DNA from 2 places in the Lysinibacillus sp. FJAT-14222 genome. Region 2 is predicted to be linked to the other one. Evidence: riboswitches for the same ligand, from Rfam matches in the RefSeq annotation. Region 2 holds a riboswitch; the other holds the start of a gene.

Region 1 (3,431 bases), on a different contig from region 2:
CTAACACAAGAACAATTTATTGAAGGCTATCGTAAAGCACAGCTTATCGACGTACGTGAACAAAAAGAATTTGATGCTGGTCACATTCTTGGTGCACGTAATGTTCCTTCGACTACTCTACGTCAACGTTACAAAGAAATCCGCCCAGATTTACCAGTATATTTATACTGTCAAAATACAGGCCGTAGCTCACGTGCTGCTCTATTTCTAAAAAAACGTGGCTACAACCAAATTTACCAACTTCAAGGCGGCTTCCGTACTTGGACAGGTAAAATAAAGTCCAAAAAATAATTAATGAAACAAAAATCGATAAGGCAGTAGTGACTAATATAAATTAATTCATTCATAGAAACTAAATTAATTTATTTATATTTGCCTATGTCGCTTTGTTTTACACAGAAAGAAACCATCTCAAATGACTATGAGATGGTTTACTTTTTTGCAAAAAATTCTGAGTTTCTACTATATTATATTTACAGGTGTGTTGATTAACCACTTTTATCCACCCTAATTAATTAGAAGGCGCTGATTTCCGCTACGGGCTACTCGCTTTCCCGCGGGAAGCTTTGCTCTGCGACGAAAGCGAAGCGACAGGAGCACTCGAGTATCCCTACGCTACAATCAGTTAAAAATGGGAATATATTAGCAAAATAGCAACAAAAAATCCTTTTATCGCTCAATAATAAACCTATTTTTTCCTAATCAACACTCCTGTTATATTTATTGTTTAACGTCTGATAAGTTCGTTTTACAGAAAAAGGTAAAGTAACGTGAGTTAATATACTTCTCACATTCACATTCCCTAGCCAAAATGCAAGATGCCTCCCTCGTATTTCCAATAACCCACCTACTTTAACACTTTATAAGCTCATCACCATAATGTGTGGTTGATTTTCGTTCCGACTGGGGCTTCGCTGCAGGGTCTATCTGAGACGCTGATCCCCAAGGAGTCGCCCAGTTGGAACGAAGATCAATTATACAAAAGGCATACATTTTTAAAAATTTCATCCATAATTTTAGGGAATGCGCCATTTTATACCACAAATTAAATATTATCCATATTTTAACGTATGTCTAAAAATACTATTTTTCGTAAAGTATTTACCTAGACGAGCTCCAATCTTCTTTTTTTCTGAAAATGACTGAAATTTATCCTTGAATAATTAGGAAGGCACTGATAGGATTTATAATATCTTAAAATAATGTCATCAAGACATACAATACAAGCTATGAATGCTATGGATTACACTATAGCAGGAGCAGTTCTGGAGAGAGCGCAATTTGCGTCGCCGAAGGGTTCACTATCTCAGGCAAAAGGACAGAGGAGTAATATTAACTTTCATCATGAAAGCTATACCACGCGATGTTTAACTTTTTATATCCGACATCCACAATTGGTATTTGTTATTCTGACGTTTACGAGACTAGTGTCACTACTAGTCTCTTTTTATTTTCCAGTCATAGTTTTTACTCATCTTTGAGGGGGATTAACGTGGAACAACCACAATTAAAACGTGATTTAAAAAATCGCCATGTACAGCTCATTGCTATTGGCGGAACAATAGGTACCGGTTTATTTTTAGGATCAGGTAAAGCCATTGCCTTAGCGGGTCCTTCCATCATTTTTGCCTATCTAATTGTCGGAACTGCCCTATTTTTTGTCATGCGTGCATTAGGTGAACTGTTATTATCAAATGCTGGCTATACATCATTTACTGATTTTGCATCCGAATACATAGGACCTTGGGCAGGTTACATCACTGGCTGGACTTACTGGTTCTGCTGGATCATGACCGCTATGGCAGATATTATTGCTGTCGGCGTTTATACACAATATTGGTTTGATATACCTCAATGGGTGCCAGCAATTGGCTGTTTAGTATTGTTATTAACTTTGAATTTATTAACTGTAAAACTATTCGGTGAGCTAGAATTTTGGTTTGCCCTTATAAAAATCATCACAATTGTTGCACTGATTATTATTGGACTAATCATGTTATTTACAGGCTTTCAAACAAGCACTGGCACGGTTACAGTTGAAAATCTTGTGGCACATGGCGGGTTATTCCCGAACGGCCTATACGGCTTCCTAATGGCATTCCAAATGGTTGTTTTCGCTTTTGTTGGTGTCGAATTAGTAGGAGTTTCTGCTGCAGAAACGGCTGATCCTAAAAAAAATATTCCTTCTGCCATTAACAAAATTCCCATACGCATTTTATTATTCTACGTAGGTGCGCTATTTGTTATTTTATGCATTAATCCTTGGCATGAAATGTCTGCCTCAAGTAGTCCGTTTGTACAAGTATTTACACTAGCTGGCATACCAATTGCTGCAGGTATTATTAATTTTGTCGTTCTAACATCTGCTGCTTCGGCGGGTAATAGTGGTTTATTCTCTACAAGCCGCATGCTTTTTAATCTTGGCAGCAACAAGCAAGCTTCGCCATCGTTTGCAAAGCTAAATAAAAACAGTGTACCAAGTAACGCACTCGTTATTTCTGCAATTGTTGTATCCGCAGGGGCGTTATTAAGTAAATTGATGCCTGAGAACGCCTTTAGTGTTGTTACAACGATAAGCGCTATTTGCTTTATTTGGGTGTGGAGTATTATTTTAATCTCTCATATCATTTATAAACGAAAAAATCGTGCACTTCATGAGGCGTCAATTTTTAAAGCACCTTTTACTCCGTTCGTAAACTATTTAGTACTTGCCTTCTTTGCATTTCTATTAGTAGTTATGTTCATTTCAGAGGCAACACGTACAGCATTACTTTTAACACCAATTTGGTTTATTATACTAATGTTTATTTATAAAATGAAAAGAAAGAAACCAATAGACTAAGAAGGACTGTCCTGGATAGTGACACTTTAAAGAAAGTGAAACTATTCAGGGCTTTTTTATTGCAAATTAACGAGTATAATCAAATTATCGGTCATTACCAGAACATGGAATGGAGTTGATTTACGTTCCGACTGGGCGCTTTACTGCGCTCCAATCAAGTTATATACATTGCATACGGTTTCATAAATATCATCCATTAAGTTCAGTGATCAACTAATTTATTGGAACAGATTCTCTTTATTTTCCTAAATTAACATGCCTGTTATTGTAATTTGAAAAAGGAGGGAATTTTATTAACAATAAAGTAGTTATTTCTATCACCCTATTGTTTACCGTTATCTTAGTTCTAGTATTATTTTGGTTTGACAACATACTATTAGAGGGATATGTCTTAACAAAGAAAGACGATAACGGGTTACAAGTGTTAATTAGCGAAAATTCACCAACAAAACTAGAGAATTTAGACAGCGACACAATCAATGAAATGGCCACTAAAAATCGCACGATGATGTGGGTTCCAGTAGACAAATCTATGTACATACAAATTCAATTAGGACATAAGCTGAATGTTGAATACGATGGTATCTTA
Region 2 (3,431 bases):
CGACATTAATACCAATTAGCTACACTATGAAGACATCTCTTTATAACAAGAAGCTAGAGGTTATTGCAGCTGAAACCGCCTATGAAGGCTTAAAGCAATATCGCTATTTACAGCAAACGGAAGGCTCTAAAACAATTGAAGATGTATATTTTCAGTGGGGTATTAATGGGCAAGGGATATGTGTAAGTTTTCAAAATACACGAGAATTGCGCAAAAAATGCATTCAGCTGACAGGTGAAGTCGATGAATGAGCGGGGCTATACATTACTAGAAGCGGTGTTTCAATTAGTTGTTTTTGTGCTTATTACGCATCTTGTTGTTTTCATTATGCTTTGGTTCGCTGAAATGAAAACAACGGTACTATCTGATGAACAATCAAAATGGGAGCTATTTGCTTATGATTTGAATATGTATTTAGAGGATATTTCATCATTTACGATTCGACAAGATCAAAAAAGAATAACCTTCCAAGCAGCAGATGCCATTCATAATATTGATTGTTATAGCAATATTATTCGCGATCAAGTAAATGGTGGGCATGTACCAATGCTAAATGGTATTAATAAATGCCAGTTTCAATATGAAAAAAATATGTTAACAGTAACTGTTGAACTTCCAAGTGGTATTAAAAAGGAGCGAACCTTCTATGTGCCAATTATTGAAAAATGACAGAGGGACTATTTTTTTAATCGCAATTGCATTATTATTTTTTGTAACTACTTTTGTTCTTACGTATTGTACGTCTTATGAAATTCAGTTTCGAACATATGATGGGCTAGAAAAGATGAATGTTCGAGCTACGATAAATTTATTAGGACAAATTTTGTCAGACAGTGTAGAATCGTAGTTATAAGAAGGTGATTCGAATGCGAAAAATATATTTAGTTGGCTTTATGGGCTGCGGGAAAAGTGCGTTAGGAAGACGTTTAAGCTATTTGTTAAAGATGCCATATTATGATATGGATCATGAAATTGTTAGACAGCAGGGTATGACAATTTCACAGATTTTTGAAAAATACGGAGAAGCACGCTTTCGAGAAATAGAAACAGAATTTTTGAAAAATTTCAGAGAAGAAGCTTGTATTATTTCAACAGGTGGTGGTGTTGCAGTCAATGCTGAAAATCGAAAAATAATGAGACGCAGTGGACTTGTGTTTTTTTTAGATGCGACATTCGAAGATATTTACAAAAGAATACAGCATGATCCAAAAAGACCGATTGTACAGAGTTCAACGAAAGAAGAGCTAGAAAAGCTGTATCATTACAGAAGAAAGTTCTATCGTGAGGCAGGACATATACAAGTGTTAACAGAGGGTAGAACGATTCGCCAAATTCTTGAGTATTTAGTATTCCAAGTCAAAAGGTTGAAAATCGAACGATGATATATATAAAAGATTATAATGTTCGTGTTTTAATATAATTTAAAAAATGATTGCCTTTTCAATACAATTAATGTTAGGATATAGACAAATAAGTAACTTAATGTTCATTGAATACTAAATAGTACCAAGATGAATCTTGGGCGGATGATTGTGCGGGGAGAGCACGTGTAAACGTCACCGAAGGAGCAAGTAGCAAAGGGTTATGAATCTCTCAGGTAAAAGGACTCGTACAAGACGCAACTCTGGAGAGTGCTGTAATACAACAGCCACCAAAGGGGAAAGCCTACTGATTGGCATTGTTTCAATAATGCGAGCCAGTCTGGTGTAACTTTCAGGTGCAAGGACAGAGAATCCCGAAAAGGGGTTCGTCTGTCTTTTTTTATGTCAAAATGTTTTGCTTAATGTTCGCTCCTATTGATTTGGATGAACAAACAGGGCAAGCATTGACTGTACTAGTATAAAAAAACAGACGAACTACTACTAGTAAAAATGTAACTAACAATAAGGGGGCAAAAACAATGACGAACGAATTAAAACGTACTCCTCTATTTGACGAATACGCAAAGTATGGTGGTAAAACTATTGACTTCGGCGGATGGGAATTACCAGTACAGTTCTCTTCTATTAAAGAAGAACATGATGCAGTACGTAATCGTGCAGGCTTATTTGATGTATCACATATGGGTGAAATTTTAGTAACTGGCCCTGAGTCAAAAGATTTTTTACAAAATCTTTTGACAAATGATATTTCTAAAATTGCAGTAGGTCAAGCGCAATATAATGCGATGTGCTATGAAGATGGTGGCGTTGTTGATGATTTATTAACGTATAAATTAGCAGACAATCATTATTTACTGTGCGTAAATGCGTCAAATATTGAAAAAGATTATGATTGGATGATGGAAAATCAACATCAATATGATGTGACTATTGACAACCAATCAGACGCTTATGCTCAAATTGCTCTTCAAGGCCCCTTAGCAGAAGAGGTTCTTCAATCATTAACAGCTACTGATGTAAGTGCCATTAAATACTTCCGTTTCCAAGAAAATGTTGAAGTTGCTGGTCATAAAGCGTTAGTATCTCGTAGTGGTTATACAGGAGAAGATGGTTTTGAATTATACGGCTCCCCAGAGGATATTAAAGCTTTATGGAGTAAAATCTTAGAGGCTGGAAAAGACAAAGGTGTTGTTCCAGCAGGTTTAGGCTGTCGTGATACACTTCGTTTTGAAGCAGGCCTTCCATTATATGGGCAAGAGCTATCAGCGACAATTTCACCTCTTGAGGCTGGTATTGGCTTTGCTGTGAAATTAAATAAAGAAGACTTTAATGGTCATGAAGTATTAGTGGCGCAAAAAGAAAATGGACTGCCACGTAAAATTGTGGGCATTGAAATGATCGATAAAGGCATTCCTCGTCATGGCTACAAAGTGTTTAAGGATGGTAAAGAAATTGGTGAAGTGACAACGGGTACACAGCTTCCTTCCTCTAAACGTAATGTTGGTAACGCGTTAATTGACAGCCAATTCACAACTATCGGAACAGAATTAGAAATCGAAATTCGTGGTAAGTACTTAAAGGTAGTAACAGTTGAAACACCGTTTTACAAACGTTCAAAATAATAGTTGAAAAGAGGGACCTACATTTATGAAACATCGTTATTTACCAATGACGGAGCAAGATAAACAAGAAATGTTAGACGTAATTGGTGTATCCTCAGTTGATGAGTTATTTGAGGATATCCCAGAAAAAGTACGTTTTAAAGGCCTATATGATATTAAAGATGCAAAATCAGAATCAGCTTTATTAAAAGAATTATCGGTACTTGCTGCGAAAAATAAAGATACAAATGCAAACGTATCGTTTTTAGGTGCGGGCGTATACAACCACTATAAACCAATTATTGTGGACCATGTTATTTCTCGTTCAGAGTTTTACACAGCATATACTCCTTATCAACCAGAAATTTCACAAGGGGAATTACAAGCAATTTTTGAATTCCAAACGATGATTGCAGAGCTTACAGGCATGGATCTTGCAAACTCTTCT

The links. A riboswitch is a leader RNA that binds a small molecule or an ion and turns the genes downstream of it on or off. The one in region 2 is predicted to bind glycine.
Region 1: linked by a shared signal. The riboswitch ahead of AN161_RS25070 (amino acid permease) and the one ahead of gcvT (glycine cleavage system aminomethyltransferase GcvT) in region 2 are both predicted to bind glycine.

The regions. Positions count from the first base shown of each region.
Region 1 covers NZ_LIYL01000060.1:10,258-13,688, reverse strand. The annotation lists gene AN161_RS25075 (rhodanese-like domain-containing protein) at 1-291, shown strand, start outside; glycine riboswitch at 1,256-1,332, shown strand; gene AN161_RS25070 (amino acid permease) at 1,493-2,842, shown strand; gene AN161_RS25065 (DUF3221 domain-containing protein) at 3,168-3,431, shown strand, end outside.
Region 2 covers NZ_LIYL01000034.1:23,272-26,702, reverse strand. The annotation lists gene AN161_RS14935 (hypothetical protein) at 1-251, shown strand, start outside; gene comGF (competence type IV pilus minor pilin ComGF) at 244-669, shown strand; gene AN161_RS14925 (hypothetical protein) at 647-847, shown strand; gene AN161_RS14920 (shikimate kinase) at 867-1,382, shown strand; glycine riboswitch at 1,527-1,619, shown strand; gene gcvT (glycine cleavage system aminomethyltransferase GcvT) at 1,901-3,004, shown strand; gene gcvPA (aminomethyl-transferring glycine dehydrogenase subunit GcvPA) at 3,030-3,431, shown strand, end outside.